Regions from separate parts of the Nonomuraea sp. NPDC048916 genome, predicted to be linked through region 2. Evidence: predicted binding sites of a transcription regulator. Region 2 holds the regulator's gene; each other region holds the start of a gene.
What was found. The regulator HrcA, encoded in region 2, represses chaperone genes, less so after heat shock. The targets are predictions, from matches to a motif close to TTGGCACTCTCNNNNNGAGAGTGCCAA.
Positions count from the first base shown of each region.

Region 1: a site for HrcA is predicted at 2,341-2,367, ahead of groES (co-chaperone GroES). Genes of this name have one in related genera too.
Region 3: a site for HrcA is predicted at 2,402-2,428, ahead of AB0C16_RS24490 (DNA starvation/stationary phase protection protein). Genes of this name have one in related genera too.

Region 1 is NZ_JBEZFS010000010.1:53,540-58,762, forward strand. Features, by position in the region: gene AB0C16_RS12225 (hypothetical protein) at 1-723, opposite strand, end outside; gene AB0C16_RS12230 (class I SAM-dependent methyltransferase) at 915-2,186, opposite strand; gene groES (co-chaperone GroES) at 2,454-2,768, shown strand; gene groL (chaperonin GroEL) at 2,856-4,475, shown strand; gene AB0C16_RS12245 (sigma-70 family RNA polymerase sigma factor) at 5,097-5,223, shown strand, end outside.
Region 2 is NZ_JBEZFS010000017.1:22,640-27,862, forward strand. Features, by position in the region: gene AB0C16_RS19700 (16S rRNA (uracil(1498)-N(3))-methyltransferase) at 1-572, opposite strand, end outside; gene AB0C16_RS19705 (ATP-binding protein) at 669-1,757, shown strand; gene dnaJ (molecular chaperone DnaJ) at 1,744-2,883, opposite strand; gene hrcA (heat-inducible transcriptional repressor HrcA) at 2,895-3,908, opposite strand; gene AB0C16_RS19720 (hypothetical protein) at 4,063-4,962, shown strand; gene AB0C16_RS19725 (DUF3097 domain-containing protein) at 4,980-5,223, shown strand, end outside.
Region 3 is NZ_JBEZFS010000023.1:57,256-62,478, reverse strand. Features, by position in the region: gene AB0C16_RS24500 (VIT domain-containing protein) at 1-1,589, opposite strand, end outside; gene AB0C16_RS24495 (helix-turn-helix domain-containing protein) at 1,586-2,392, opposite strand; gene AB0C16_RS24490 (DNA starvation/stationary phase protection protein) at 2,503-2,970, shown strand; gene AB0C16_RS24485 (YbaB/EbfC family nucleoid-associated protein) at 3,190-3,534, shown strand; gene AB0C16_RS24480 (hypothetical protein) at 3,639-4,592, opposite strand; gene AB0C16_RS24475 (hypothetical protein) at 4,608-5,009, opposite strand; gene AB0C16_RS24470 (helix-turn-helix domain-containing GNAT family N-acetyltransferase) at 5,222-5,223, opposite strand, start outside.

The sequences.
Region 1 (5,223 bases), on a different contig from region 2:
GGAGGCGGCCAGCCGGCCGGCGACCGTGTCGATCTTGGTGTTGAGGGGGGCGGCGACGGCGGCGAGCTTGTCGTCGAGGCACTCGGACAGATCGGTCACCGCGCCCTCGATGCGGTCGGTGCGCGCGGCCAGGTCGGCGAGTGACTTGTCCAGCCGCGTGAAGCGGTTGGCGGCGATCTCCATGCTGGAGTTGAGCTGGCTCAGCTTGCCGGCGAAGTCGCCCATCCGGCTGACGATGCCGTCGCCCCGGTCGAGCACCGACTGGAGCCGCTTGAGCGCCTCCTCGACCCCCACGCCGATGGTGCCCAGGTCGGCCCAGAGGCCGGGCAGCTCGCTCACCGGGGCGACGCGCTGGCTGACCGACTCGACGCGGGCGTCGACCGACCCCACCTGCTCGCCCACCGCGTCGACGTGGTCACGCACCGCCTCGACGTGCTGGGCGAGGCCCTCGGCCCACATCGGCGGCTTGGCCGTGATGTCGTCGAGCCGCCCGCTGACGGTCTCCAGCGTGCCGCTCAGCCCCCCGAGCTCCCGCTCGCGCACCTCGCGCAGCAGCCACTCCATGCCTTCGAGCCGCTGGCGGATCTCGTCCAGAACCGCGCCCTGGGTGCGCTGTTCGTATACGTGATCCTGGGCGGCGCGTGCCAGCAGCTCCCGCATCCGGTCGGAGATGGGGGTATGGCCGCCTGCCTGCAGAAGGGTGGTGTGGTTGGAATGATCCACCGAAAGCTCCTTCGCTCGCCGACGGTCTGCCGCGCAGCGGTGGGTAGGTCCGGTTTGCAGATGAAAGAAGGAGAACGCGGTAAACCGCTAAAGGGGAGAACTCCCGCCCGCCCACCTTAGCCTTTCGATCAAGGTCCGTCAGGGGCGAAGTGAAACGTCGCGGTTATCGGCGGATCGCCCTTGTATGTCATTTACGCAGGTGGTGAGGGGTGGCAAATGAGGACCGACGGCTTATCCATGATTCGGGTCAGGATGATTACCGCTGACTTGTCTCCCGAAAGGCGCAAATCAGCCCGGAGGCGCTCGATATCGAGAGCCGAGGCGCGCTTTTTGATAGTGACATTTCCGATTTGCCGCTCACGAAGGATGGAGCGGAGGCGTTTCAGCGAGAACGCCAGCACGTCCTGGACCTCGTACCTCGCCGCCCAGGGGGTGTCGATCGGGACGTCACCCGTGATGTAGGCGATCATCGGGTCGGGCAGTCGTCCCGCGACCAACTCGGCCACCTCGCCGACGAGGTGCGCGCGGATCGCGGCGCCGTCGGGCTCGTAGAGGTAGCGGCCGACGGGGCCGGTGAGGGCGCGCGCGCCGGTGGCGGTCAGGCTCTGCCCGCCGGGGAGCAGCGTGGCCCGCCGCACGCGCGGGCCGCCTGTCGGGCCCTCCGCCCCGCCGCCCGCCCCGCCGTCCGCCGGGCCGGGCTCCGGCCGCTCCTCCGGCTCCGTGCCCTCGGCGTCGGGCCAGGGGCCGCCCGTCCAGAGCGAGGCCTCCTTCACCTCGCCCTTGAAGGACACCCACTCGGCCTCGGCGTCCGGCGGGATGAACTCGTACGGGATGCCGGGAGCGACCTTGAGGCAGGCGCGTGCGGACCTGGAGACGAGGTCGAGCACGACGGGCCAGGGAGGGGAGTAGGCCATGGGGTCGAACGTGCGGCCCCGGGACGTGCGGCGCGCCGGGTCGGCGAACAGCACGTCGTAGCCCTCTGGCGACACCGTGGCGGCGTCGGCGAGCCTGACCGTCACCCTGACGCCGAGCCCGAGCGCCTCGACGTTGGCACGGGCCACGGCGACGGTCAGGGGGTCGACGTCCACCGCGTCGACGACGCAGCCGGCGCGGGCCAGCGCGATGGTGTCGCCCCCGATGCCGCAGCAGACGTCGAGCACCCGGGGCGCGCCGGGCTCCCGCGCGGTGAGGCGGCGGGCGCGATGACGGGCGACCTCGGTGCGGGTGGCCTGCTCCAGGCCGTGCGGTGTGAAATACATGACCCCCGCGTCGGGGCCGAACTTCTCCCGGGCCCGCTCCCGCAACTCGGCCTGGGTGAGCGCGGCCGAGGTGAGCGCGGCGTCGTAGGACCTGCGGAGCCTCGTCGCGGCGGCCACCGGCCCGGCACTCCGCAGCTCCTCGGCCTCGGCCAGCGCGCGGATGCCGCGCGGCGTCAGCAGCTCGTTGAAGGCGTCGAGGTCCACGTTCAACGACGTTAGCGCCTCGGCGCCGGCGCCGGGTCGGTGCGGTGCCACGGCCGTGGCGTCCTGGTCGATGTGGACGTCAAGGTTTGCGCCTGATCGCTCTGAGCAGACGAGTTCGTGTTGACTGTCAAGCCCCTCTTGCATATGTTTCCAGTTGGCACTCTCCCCTTGAGAGTGCCAATGTGCGACGAGGCAGGTCTGACACCCGCGACGGCAGGCCCCGCTGGTCGCCTCTTCTAGATCATTCAAATCTGAAGGGGAGGTCCGATCGTGACGACCGCCACCAAGGTTCCCGTTAAGCCGCTCGGCGACCGCATTGTGGTGCAGCCGCTTGAGGCCGAGCAGACCACCGCTTCCGGCCTGGTCATCCCTGACACCGCCAAGGAGAAGCCGCAGGAGGGCAAGGTCCTCGCGGTGGGCCCGGGCAACTGGGATGAGGACGGCGACAAGCGGATTCCGCTTGACGTCAGCGAGGGCGACATCGTCCTCTACAGCAAGTACGGCGGCACCGAGGTCAAGTACGGCGGCGAGGAGTACCTCGTGCTCTCCGCCCGCGACGTTCTCGCGATCATCGAGAAGTAAGCCGGTCGTGTCGGGCCCCGGGCGCACGCTGTTGATCAGACACGTGGCGGCCGGGGCCTTCGACACCAGGAGAGGACTTTCAGCAACATGGCGAAGATCCTGGAGTTCGACGAGGACGCCCGGCGCGCGCTTGAGCGTGGCGTCAACGCCCTCGCGGATGCCGTGAAGGTTACCCTCGGCCCACGTGGCCGCAACGTCGTCATCGACAAGAAGTTCGGTGCTCCGACGATCACGAACGACGGCGTGACCATCGCTCGTGAGATCGAGCTGGAGGAGCGCTACGAGAACCTCGGCGCCCAGCTCGCCAAGGAAGTGGCCACCAAGACCAACGACATCGCTGGTGACGGCACCACCACCGCGACCGTCCTGGCCCAGGCCATGGTCCGTGAGGGCCTGCGCAACGTGGCGGCCGGCGCCTCGCCGCTGTCGCTCAAGCGCGGCATCGACAAGGCGGCCAAGGAGATCAGCGACAAGCTGCTCGCCAGCGCCCGCCCGGTCGAGGACAAGAAGGAGATCGCCAATGTGGCGACGATCTCCGCACAGGACGCCAAGATCGGCGACCTGATCGCCGAGGCGTTCGACAAGGTGGGCAAGGACGGTGTGCTCACCGTCGAAGAGTCCAACGCCATGGGCATGGAGCTCGAGTTCACCGAGGGCCTCCAGTTCGACAAGGGCTACCTGTCGGCCTACATGGTGACCGACCCCGAGCGGATGGAGGCCGTCCTCGAGGATGCCTACATCCTGCTCACGCAGGGCAAGATCGCCTCGATCGCCGACTTCCTGCCGCTGCTCGAGAAGGTCGCCCAGACCAAGAAGCCGCTGCTCGTGGTCGCCGAGGACGTCGAGGGCGAGGCCCTGGCGGTGCTCGTCACCAACAAGATCCGCGGCACGTTCACCTCGGTCGCCGTCAAGGCGCCCGGCTTCGGCGACCGCCGCAAGGCGATGCTGCAGGACATGGCCATCCTCACCGGCGGCCAGGTCGTCAGCGAGGAGGTCGGCCTCAAGCTCGAGAACGTCGGTCTCGAGGTGCTCGGTCAGGCTCGCCGCATCGTGGTCACCAAGGACGCCACGACCGTCGTCGACGGCGCCGGTGACGCGCAGGCCATCGAGGACCGCGTCAAGGAGATCAAGATTGCCATCGAGCAGTCCGACTCCGACTGGGACCGCGAGAAGCTGCAGGAGCGTCTGGCCAAGCTCGCGGGCGGTGTGTGCGTGCTGCGCGTCGGCGCCGCCACCGAGGTGGAGCTCAAGGAGAAGAAGCACCGCCTCGAGGACGCGATCTCCGCTACGCGGGCCGCGATCGAGGAGGGCATCGTCTCCGGCGGTGGCTCCGCGCTGATCCACGTCGCCGGCGAGCTCGACGACCTGGGTCTGACGGGCGACGAGGCCACGGGCGTCAACGTCGTGCGCCGCGCGCTGGTCGAGCCGGCCCGCTGGATCGCCGAGAACGCCGGTCTCGAGGGCTACGTGGTCACCCACAAGATCGCCGAGCTGCCGGCCGGTCACGGCCTCAACGCCGCGACGGGCGAATACGCCGACCTGCTCGCGCAGGGCGTCATCGACCCGGTCAAGGTCACCCGCTCGGCGGTGCAGAACGCGGCCTCGATCGCGGGCATGCTCCTCACCACCGAGGTCCTCGTGGTCGACAAGCCCGAGGAAGAGGCGGCCTCGGCCGCCGGAGGCCACGGTCACGGCCACGGCCACTGATCCGCCTCACGCAGTCCGGCCCGCCCCCGCATTCGCGGGGTGCGGGCCGTCGTGGCCACCCGGCTTCCGTACCGGCCACTCCATCTCGTACGGCATAGCCGACGAGGCCCCACTCCCCGCATGCGGAGGGGCCTCCAGAGGGTGCTTGCGGACCCGTACGTGGTGGGGGCCTTCAGGGGACGTCCGCGGACCCGCGTGCGGCTAGGGCCTTCAAGGGGGACGTCCGCGGACCCGTACGGGGCAGGGGGACGTCCGCGGACCCGTACGGGGCGGGCCGTTGTGACGGCGCGTCTTGTGGCGCCGGAGCCTTCCTTCCCGAACATGTTTCCAATGATCACCGGAAGGCGTATATATGGCGTGTGACGTAGTACCCGGCGAAACACGGCCGAGATGGCGGTTTGGCCGGGTGATGGGGAAAGGTGACTTATTCGAGTAAACCCAACACGGGCGCAAAGCGTCTAGGCGTCTGACAAATGTCGCGCATTTCGGGTTATGAGGTGAAATATTCCGCCGCCCCGAAAGGCTTAGTGTCGCCAATTGATTACTAACGGTTATCGTCTCTTCAATGTGACCAATCCGTAGCCGTTCGCGATGACGACAGGCCCGATCAGTGCGGGCATCATGCCTATCGTGAGCGAGGGAAGCGTCGCCGACGCCAAAATTGGGGTAAGGCTCGCGTCGAGACTTCCGGCACGGACGGATGACTCCGACCTTAGGGAACTGACGAGCCTCGCCGTACAGGGAGATC
Region 2 (5,223 bases):
ATGTCACCGCCGCCGGGAAGCTCCCTGCCGGACAACGGCTCGGCCGCCTCCTCGTGCAGCACCAGCCCCAGGGCCGCGCCGGCCAGCAGGGCCTCGACCTGCGCCGTGGACGCCGGCTCGGCCACCTCCGGCAGGTGGAACCTGCGCGCCTGCTTGCCCGCCTCGCGAGCCGTGGAGCGCCAACGGCCGAGCGCCTTGGCCGCCTTGTCGCCCTTCCACTGCGTGATGCTCCGCGAGGCCGCCCAGGGAACGATCACGTCGACGCCCACCTCGGTCATCATCTCGACGGCCAGCTCGCCCCTGTCGCCCTTCGGCAGGCCCTGCACCACGACGAGCCGCGGACTCGGGGCCGCCACCTCGTAGCGCCTGGTCACGGCGAGCCTGAGCGTGTCCCTCAGCGCCTCGCTCACGACGCACTCGGCGACCGTGCCCGCTCCGTCGGTCAGATCGACCCGCTCCCCCGCCCGCAACCGGCGCACGACGGCCGCGTGCCGCCCTTCGGGGCCGTCGAGCACCACCTCCGGCCCCTTGAACTCCGCAAGATCGGCGGCCAGGAAAACCGGCACGGTCACCGGCGATCACCCCAGATTCCTACAATCGGTAGTCAATAGAACACACAACGAATACGGTGTGCATTTCCTGACGTCACTTTACGAGGGGTCAGCGAGATGACCGATCGCCCCGCTCACACCCGCCGTCCCCGGCGTCCACTCACGTCCCGGGCCCGCGTCACACTCCTGCTCGGCCTGTCCGCTCTGGCCCTCTTCCCCATCTCCCCCACGAACACGGACCGGGCCGTCCCCGCCGCCCCGGCCGGCAGGCTCGTGCCCGCTGTGCCCGTCGTGCCCGTCGTGCCGCAGGCGGGCCGGACACCCGACGGGCTGTCCGCGCCGGGCAAGACACACGCTCCCCCCACCCCACCCGGCGCCCTGCTCGATGTCCCGTCCCGCGATCGGCTCGGCACCCCGTCCGATGATCCGCCCGATGTCCCGTCCCGCAGTCGGCTCGGCACCCCGTCCGATGACCGGCTCGATGTTCCGTCCCGCGATCGGCTCGGCACCCCGTCCGGTGTCTCTCCGGCGGGCCTGCCGACCGCCGCGCCGCTGCTGGCCGCCGCGACCGGGATCGCCCTGGTGGCCGTGACGGGGGTCGCGGGCGCCTCCCGCTCGATCCGCCGCCGACGCGTCTGCGGCAAGGTGGCGGGGCCGGTGCTGCGCAGGGCCGCCGCGCGCCTGCGGGCGGCCTCGGCCGCCGACGTGGTCGAGGCGGCGCTGGCCGGGGTGGTGGACCGGCAGCGGGTGGAGGTGCGGGCTCTCGACCACGCACTGGTCAGGGGCGCGATCGTGGCCGAGGTCGCGCACCTGCTGACCGAACTCGTGGAGAACGCGCTGGTGTTCTCGCCGCCCGGCTCGCCGGTGGAGATCAGGGGCCGCGCCGGAACCGGCGGCTATCACGTCACGATCGTCGACGAGGGGATCGGCATGAGCGACGACGAGCTGGCCACGGCCAACGCCCGGGTGCGCGGTGAGCAGAGCCTGCTGGTCGCGCCCACCCGCTGCCTCGGCCATCACCTGGTCGGCCGGCTGGCGGAACGGCTGGGCATCCTGGTCTGGCTGCACGAGTCTCCGCGCAACGGCGTCACCGCGCGGGTAGTACTTCCCAGGAGGCTGCTGGACGGGCGTGCGAGGCAGCCGGGCGAAGGCCGCAGGGCGACGTCGTCAGGCGCGGACGCGCCCGGCGACCTCACCTCCCGTTGAACGCGTCACGCAGACGGGAAAAAAAACCTTGCTGCCCAGGGGCGAACTTGCCGGGAGGGCGCTCTTCGCCACGCTGCTTGGCCAGCTCGCGCAGCAGCTCCTCCTGCGCCGGGTCGAGACGCAACGGGGTCTCGACGTTGACGTGGATCAGCAGGTCGCCGCGGCCGCTCTCGTTGAGGCGCTGCACACCCCGGCCGTACATGGTGATGACCTGGCCCGACTGGGTGCCCGGCCGCACGTCGACCTCCTCGGAGCCGTCGAGCGTCTCCACCGCGAGCACGGTGCCGAGGGCGGCGGCCGTCATCGGGATCTGGACGGTGCAGTGGAGGTCGTCGCCGCGCCGTTCGAAGATCTCGTGGGCTCGCTCGACGATCTCCAGGAAGAGGTCTCCGGGCGGGCCGCCGCCGGGACCGATCTCGCCCTCGCCGGCGAGCTGGATGTGGGTGCCGTCCTCGACGCCCGCGGGAATGCGGACCTTGATGGTGCGACGGGTGCGTACGCGGCCGTCGCCCGAGCACTCCTGGCAGGGGTGGCGGATGACCGACCCGAAACCGCCGCACTGCGGGCACGGCCGGGAGGTCATGACCTGGCCCAGGAACGAACGGGTGACCTGGGAGATCTCGCCGCGTCCGTTGCACATGTCGCAGGTGTCGGGGTGGGTGCCGGGGGCGGCGCCGGCGCCCTGGCACACCTCGCACAGCACGGCCGTGTCGACGACCAGCTCGCGGGTGGTGCCGAACGCGGTCTCGCGCAGGTCGAGCTCGACGCGGATCGTGGCGTTGCGTCCTCTGCGGGCCCGCGACCGGGGGCCGCGCGCGCCGCCTGCCGTGCCGAAGAAGGCGTCCATGATGTCGCTGAACGGGAAGCCTGCCCCGAAACCGCCCGCTCCGGCACCTCCGCCGGCACCGCCGAAGGGGTCGCCGCCCAGGTCGTACATCTGGCGCTTGTTGGGGTCGGACAGCACCTCGTAGGCCTGCGTGATCTCTTTGAACCGCTCCTGGGTCTCAGGATCGGGGTTCACGTCGGGGTGCAACTCGCGGGCGAGTCTTCGGTAGGCCTTCTTGATCTCGTCCTGACCGGCGTCACGTCGCACCCCGAGGGTGGCGTAGTAGTCACTGTTTGCCACTTATCGACCTCTTATGATGCAGCCAGGATCTGGCTGACGTAGCGTGCCACCGCGCGTACGGCGCCCATTGTCACGGGATAGTCCATCCTTGTGGGACCCAGCACGCCGAGCCGGGCCAGTTGCTTGTCGCCAGAACCGTATCCGGTCGCGACGATGGACGTGCCGTGGAGATACGGGTTTTCGGAGCCGATGCGCACAGTGAGCGCGGACGGGATGTCTGTGGAAGTCTCGCCGAGCAACCGCATGAGCACGACCTGCTCCTCCAGCGCTTCGAGCACGTCGCGCAGGCCGGTGGTGAAGTCGGCGCCCGCGAGGTTGGCCGCGCCGGCGAACACGATCTTCTCGTCGTGGCGCTCGACGAGCGTCTCGAGCAGCACCGAGAGGATCGTCGCCACCGCGGGCCGGTCCTCGACCGGCAGCCGCTCGGGCAGGTCGGCCACCTGCTCGGGCACGCTGCTCAGGCCGCAACCGTCGAGACAGGAATTGAGCACCGTGCGCAGGTTGGCGATGCGGGTGTCGTCCACCACCTCGGGCAGCTCGATCACCCGCTGCTCGACGCGGCCGGTGTTGGTGATGAGCACGAGCATGACGCGCCGCTCGCTCAACGGCACGAGCTCGACGTGCCTGACCGTCGAGCGGGTCAGCGTCGGGTATTGCACCACCGCGACCTGCCTGGTCAGCTGCGCGAGCAGCCGCACGGTGCGGGTCACCACGTCGTCGAGGTCGACGGCGCCCGCGAGGAACGTCTCGATCGCCCTGCGCTCCGCCCCGGAGAGCGGTTTGACCTGCGAGAGCCGGTCGACGAACAGGCGGTAGCCCTTGTCGGTCGGCACGCGGCCCGCGCTGGTGTGCGGCTGGGTGATGTAACCGTCTTCCTCCAGCGCGGCCATGTCGTTTCGGACCGTCGCGGGAGAGACCTTCAGATTGTGGCGCTCGGCGAGCGCCTTGGAACCCACCGGTTCGTTGGTGGACACGTAGTCTTCGACAATGGCGCGGAGCACCGCCAGCTTCCGTTCGTCGAGCACGTGCTCACCTCCTGCCTCTTGCCTAGCGGAAACGACAGGTCTAGCACTCTGTGTTCCCGAGTGCCAAGTGTACGGCTCTCACCCACAAGGTGCGATAACACCTGTCCATCCTGCTGCTAGCGTCTGTTGACCTCCAGGCCCCAGACTGACCGACATGACCGAAGAATCCCAGCCTCCGTCCTACGGCCCCCCGCCGGGGCCGGGTCCGCATCCCGGTCAGGGCCCTCCGTACGGCCAGCCGGTCTACGGACAGCAGCCGGGCTACGGGCAGCCACAGTACGGGCCCCAACCAGGGCAGCCTCAGTACGGCCAGCCACAGGGCCAGCCGCAATATGAGCAACCGCAGTACGGCCAGCCACCGTATGGGCAACCGCAGCACGGGCAACCGCACTACGGGCAGCCTCCGCAGGGCCCGCCGCAATACGCGCCACAGTACGGCGACCAGCCGTACGCTCCCGGGCCCTTCAGCGGGCCACCGCAGTTCACCCCGCCGGTGGACCCCAAGCTGGTCAGGCCGAAACTGTGGTGGATCGCGATCGGCTGGGCCGTCGCGCTGGTCTGCGTGGCGGCCGGCGCGGTCCTGTTCGTCACCAGCATCTCCAGCACCGCCGGAAACCTGGCCCCCTCGCCGACGTTCGCGTCCGGCGAAAGCGTCACGGTGCCGATCAACCCGGCCGACCAGCCGGTGATCTACCTGACCAGTGCCACGCGGGTGCACTACACCTGCCAGATCTCCGGCGGTCCTGGGCAGGCCAGGCTCGCCAACACGCCGTCCAACCAGACGGTCACGATCGGCTCCACCCGGTGGCAGCTCATCCTCGTGATCAACGCGCCCGCGCAGGGCGACTACCAGCTCACCTGCGCGACACAGGAGCAGGCCGACGCGCGGTTCGGCGTGGGCCGGGACATCTCCTCGGCCGCGGGCGGGCTCGTGGGCGGCGTGGCCGCGCTGCTGCTCATCCCGGGGCTCGGCGTGCTCGTCGGCGTCGTCGTGACGATCGTGGTCCTGGTAAGGCGGAGCGGCAGCCGCAAGCGCCTCGCGGCGGCGGGGTGATTTGCTACGGTCCCCATGTGTACGAGGGTGATGTTCTCCGGGGAAACTGGCGGCGTCCGGGCAAGGGCAAGATCCCGCAGGTGCCCGCGGAGCCGGATCTGGTCGTGGAGGACGCCGGCAGCGGCTTCTGCGGCGCGGTGGTGGCCTGCGACAAGGAGGCCGTCACGCTGGAAGACCGCTTCGGCAGGCGGCGGCTGTTCCCGCTGGCGCCCGCCGCCTTCCTGCTGGACGGCAAGGCGGTGACGCTGACCCGCCCGGCAG
Region 3 (5,223 bases), on a different contig from region 2:
AGCGCGGGGTCGTCCACCACCGTGCCCGTGACCTGCTGCTCCCACGGCGCGCCCGCGGCCAGGCCGCGTACGGTCACCGACTCGCCGGAACGGCGACGGCCGTACACCCGCAGTGGCACCCCCGGGAACATCGAGCCCAGATGGGTCACCGTGCCGGGCTCCACGTCGAGGCCCTTGAGCGACAGGTCCGTCACCAGGGGCGCGCCGATCCGCCGATGGATCTGCTCCATGGCGGCGTCGAGCCGGTCCTCGGACTCGACCAGCTCGCACCGGCCCGCGCCCAGCCCGGCCAGCCGGCCCAGGAATCCGGTGTTCACCGCCCGGTCGATGCCCACCACGTGGACCCGCATGGCCGAAAGGGCGCCGCCCGCCCGCTCCAGGATCTGGTCCTCGTTGCCCACCTGCCCGTCGGTGACCAGGACCAGGACCCGCTCCCTGCCCTCGGCGGGCTTTAGTAGGGAAACGGCCTGGCGCAGCGGCTCCAGCAGCTCGGTGCCGCCACGGGCGTCGAGGCGGGCCAGGTGCTCGACGGCCCGGTAGCGGTTGCGGTCGGACGCCGCCACGAGCCCCTCGAACGCCTGCTCCACCACCGAGTCGAAGGTCAGCACCGCGAAGCGGTCCGCCGTGGTGAGCGTGTCGACGATGCGGGCGGCGGCCCGGCGGGCGGCGACCATCTTCCAGCCGGCCATGCTGCCCGAACGATCCAGGAGCAGCACCAGGTCGCGGGGTGTCCGGGTGGCCTGCAGCGGCGGCGGCACGACGGTCAGCGAGAACGTCCCCTCGCCGTCGAGCCGCAACGCCGTGGACGCCTCGAACGACAGCCGCAGGATGAAGTCGCGGTCGAGCCGCTCACCAGGGCGCAGCCGTACCGTGTGGCCCTCCTCTCGTCCCTCCTCCTCGACCACGTGCAGGCTGGAGGCCACCTCGCGCAGCTCCAGCCCGGCCGGGTCGATGGTCGCGGCGAGCGACAGGCGCACCGGGTCGGGGAAGCCGGGCAGCAGCACCGGGGGAGTGACGCGTGAGGCGTCGGGCACCGCGTCGGTGTCGGGCACGGTGCCGTCACCCGAGGACGGGCCGTCGAGCGGCGTGCCCGGGACGTAACGGGGCGCGACGACCAGCGGGAAGCGGAACGTGGCCGCGCCGTCCTCGTACGGCAGCGGCTGGCTCAGCGTCAGCCGGACCGTGACGCGTTCGCCGGGCAGGATGTTGCCGACCCTGATCGTGAACACGTCCGGCCGCTCCTCCTCGGCGATCGCGGCCCGGCGGCCCTCGCGCAACGCCTGGTCGTAGTCGGCCCTGGCCTCGCCTCGTTCCTTGAGCACGCCTTCGATGACCCGGTCGTCCGCCTCCATCCTGAACGCCGTCACCGCCGCCCTGTCCGGGAGCGGGAAGACGTACGTGGCCTCCAGCGTGACGTCGAACGGGTTGCGGAAGCCCTGCGCCACCTCGACGCCGGCGATCAGGCCGGAGATGCCGGCCGTCACGTCGACGCTCTCCAGCGGCAGGTTGCCCCGTTCGGTGCGCAGCGCGCCGAACCCGGCGTCCGGCACCGGAAGGCACCGGCCCGGCTCGAGCGAAGTGATCTTCATAGGAGCTTCCTCTCTTCGAGCGCCGCCAGCAGCGGCCCGGCCGCGGTCAGCACCGCCTTGATGTCATCTGAAGTCGGGGTACGGCCGGCGTCGTCGAGCACCAGCGTCACCCCGGTCGCGAGCCTGACCCCTCGCACCAGCCCTCCGGCCGTGAGCCGCGTCCCGTCCGTCGCGTCGCGCTCGGGACCGGCCCGCGCGCCCGCCGCCACCTCGGTACGACGCGCCCCGTCGCCGGAGGTCCGTACGCCATCCGCCCGGTGCGCGTCGTCCGGCCCGCGAGGTGCGCCCGAATCGTGTGCGTTGTCCGGCCCGAAGGGAACGTCCGAGTCGCGGGCGCCGCCCCGTCCGTCCGGCCCGGCCGTCTCGTGAACGTCGCCTGGCGCTCGGGTGTCGCCTGGACCGTGCGCGGAGTCCGGCGGCCGAGTCCAGAACCGGGCCCGGGCGGCCCCGGTGTCGAGCCCGGCCGTCTCCGGCGCCGGGACGGGAGCGTCGTCGAGTGGCTGGGCAGCGGCTTCGAGCATGGAGTCGGTCGCCCCGGCGAGGGCCGTCTGGATGTCCGCGATCGACCGCCCGGCCGCCTGCAGCCGCTTGACGGCGACCAGTTGCAGCAGGTGGCGCCGGCCGTAGCGGGCGATCCGGCCGCGCCTGGACAGGGGAGGGTCGACGAGGCCGATCGTCGTATACCACCTGATCAGGCGCTCGCCCGGCACGTCGCGGACCCGGCCGTTGACCGGCTGGGCGTCGCCGCGCAGCACGTCGGCCGCGCGCTCCGCCAGCTCGCCGATGGTCCAGGTGTCGCTCATACCTTCACAATGACACTGTCACTATTGCAGTGTCAACCAGATGATTAGAACGACCGATTTGGTTCATATAGAGGTGAGCATGTTGTCGAACCAACGGGGAGGAACACGACATGGCTAAGATCACGGGCCCGCTATCGGGCGACGCGAAGAACACGGTCGCGGAGGCCCTGCAGGGAGCCCTGGTCGATCTCATCGACCTTTCGCTGGTCACGAAGCAGATGCACTGGAACGTGATCGGCTCGCACTTCCGCCCGGTCCACCTTCAGTTGGACGAGGTGACGTCGCTGGCGAGGCGGCACGCCGACGTCATCGCCGAGCGGGCCGCGGCGATCGGCCTGAATCCGGACGGACGCTCCACCACGCTCGGCAAGTCCACCAAGCTGACCCAGCCGGAGCGGGGCTGGATCGAGGACGGCAAGGTCATCGCCACCATGAGCGACATCCTCGACGGCATCGGCCAGCGGATGCGCGAGCGGGTCGAGGCGACCGAGGAGCCGGATCCGGTCAGCCAGGACCTGATCATCAGCGTCGCCCAGGACATCGACAAGCAGCGCTGGATGTTCCAGGCGCAGCGCTGAGCCCGCCGAAGCCCGGGAGCCCGCGTGGCGCCCGGGCTTCCGCGCGTCTGAAGCGCGCCGGGAGTACGTCTGGAATGCGTCTGAGATGCGCCTGAAGGATGTTTGGAGATGCGTCTGGAATATGCCTGGAACGCGCCTGGAACACGCCTGGAACACGACCACATCCTGGACGCGCGGGTCGCTGGGCGTTCACTCCGGTATCGGATAAAGTCCCACTTCATGGTGCTTCGGGATGGTTCAAGCGGTGACCCCGATCTCGACCGGCTCATGGCGGAGTTCAAGGCCAATTCCAGGGAGCTCTCCGACGTCATGGAGCAGGTCGGCGAGGTGCGCGGTCAGGCCACGAGCGCGGACGACAAGATCAGGGTCCAGGTCTCGTCCTCGGGGCAGCTGACCTCGCTGCGCATCGACCCCAGGGCGATGAAGCTGGGCTCGCAGGAGCTCGCCGACGCCATCATGGACGCGGCCCGGCGCGCGACCGAGGACGCGGCGCGGCGCCTCATGGACGTGACGCGGCCCTATCTCGGCGACGACCGACAGGGCGATCAGCCCCGGCGCCGGTAGGCGCCACGGATACGGCGGCACAGCCCGGGGCGGTGGGGCCGGCGCGGCGCAGGCAGGGCCGTGCAGGCAGAACGGCGCGGGGCCCGCGGTCCGGCTTCCTTAGGTCAGAAGATCCGAGGAATGAGACTGCGTGTCCCGTGGATGAGGAACTTCTGATACATCTCCTGCTCGGTGAGGCCGTTCTCCGACCCGGGCAGGGGATTGTCCCCGTGTTGCGCGTCCAGGGTCATCGAGTACGTCGTCGAGGCCGCCATCCGGGGGAGGAAGTTGCCGGTGTTCAGCGTCACCCCGTTCGGCAGGGTGAGGTTGTTGCCGAGAACCCGCAGTCCGGGCACCTTCGACATCAGCAGCACGCCACCGTCGATGATCCCGTCGAAGGCCATGTTCGCCACGAAGTGCTCGCGGAAGGCTTTGAGGTTGTAGCCGGCCGACTTCACCTCGTTGCCGGACAGGTCCGTCTTCATCCCGCCCAGATGGTTGAGGCCCAGGGGAAGCACCACCTCACCCGTGGCGTAGGCCGCGCTGTCGGCGACCCAGTAGAGAAAAGTGGGCAGGAGTAACGAGACGAATCGATGGGCGGAGATCTTGAGCAGGATCGCCTGCCTTTTCATGATCGCCTGAAACAACTTCCAGGTGAGCACCTGATATCCGATGGTGTACATCATGTCCACGGTCAGGATCCAGCACAGCACTTTCAGCGCGTGGTTCACCTGCTCGATGACATGGGCATAGGCACGGCACGCCATCGCCGCCTGGCGGTGTTTGAGGGAGATCTGGAAGACGGCCGGACCGTACGTCTCCTCCCAGAACTTCTTGAAATCGTCGACCGCTTCTCCGGAGCTCTTCTTCCATACCTCTTCGGCGGCGGCGTGCGCCTCTCGATGGTGTTCGTCGAGCTTGTCGGCGATGGCGTCGAGTTTGTCGGCCGCCTCGCGGATCCGGTCAGGATCACCTTCCAGGTAATGGATGCCGAACAGGAACTCAGGCGCTAACGCGCCGGCCAGGCCGGCGCCGGCCATGCCCCCCAGCGCGACCTTCGTTGCCAGCCCGATGGGCACGATGACCTCCTCGGCTCAGCGGCTTTCGGCCAGGGTGGTCGGCACGCCGACCTTGTCGTTCTTGCGCTCGGCGAATTCGATGACCGCTTTCACCGGGGTGTTGTCGACCATGCTGGCCCAGTCCGCGATCTTGATGTTCTCGCTCATCGCCAGGAGCGCCCGGCCGATGGCCTCGTAGGCCGCCTCGACGTTTTTCACGGCTCTTTCCAGGTCGTCATCGGCGCTGTCGAAGCCGGGATGACCGTCCTGGCCCTTGCGGAAGATCTGTGCCGCCTCGTCGGTCGCCGGATTGCCGAAGTAGGCGACGAGGGAGTTCAGGTCCTTACGGTGCTGGGCGACGGCCGAACCGAGCCGGCCGCCTTCGTCACGGATGTGTCTGCCGCTGTTCTCCATACTTTCGTGGTCGGTGTGCGACATCGTCGCCCCCTCGGCGGATAAAGGTGATCAATTCGCGAATCGTAATCTAGATCACTTGTATTTCCCAGGCGTTAATGTTTTCGCTACTACACCGATATGCGAATGTGCGGGACGGGCCGACGGGCCCACTCTCGCGGGCCGGTCGGATCAGCTCGAACGTCCCCTGCCCCGGGCACGGGACGACCGGCGGCCGCCAGGCTCACCCACGCGCGCT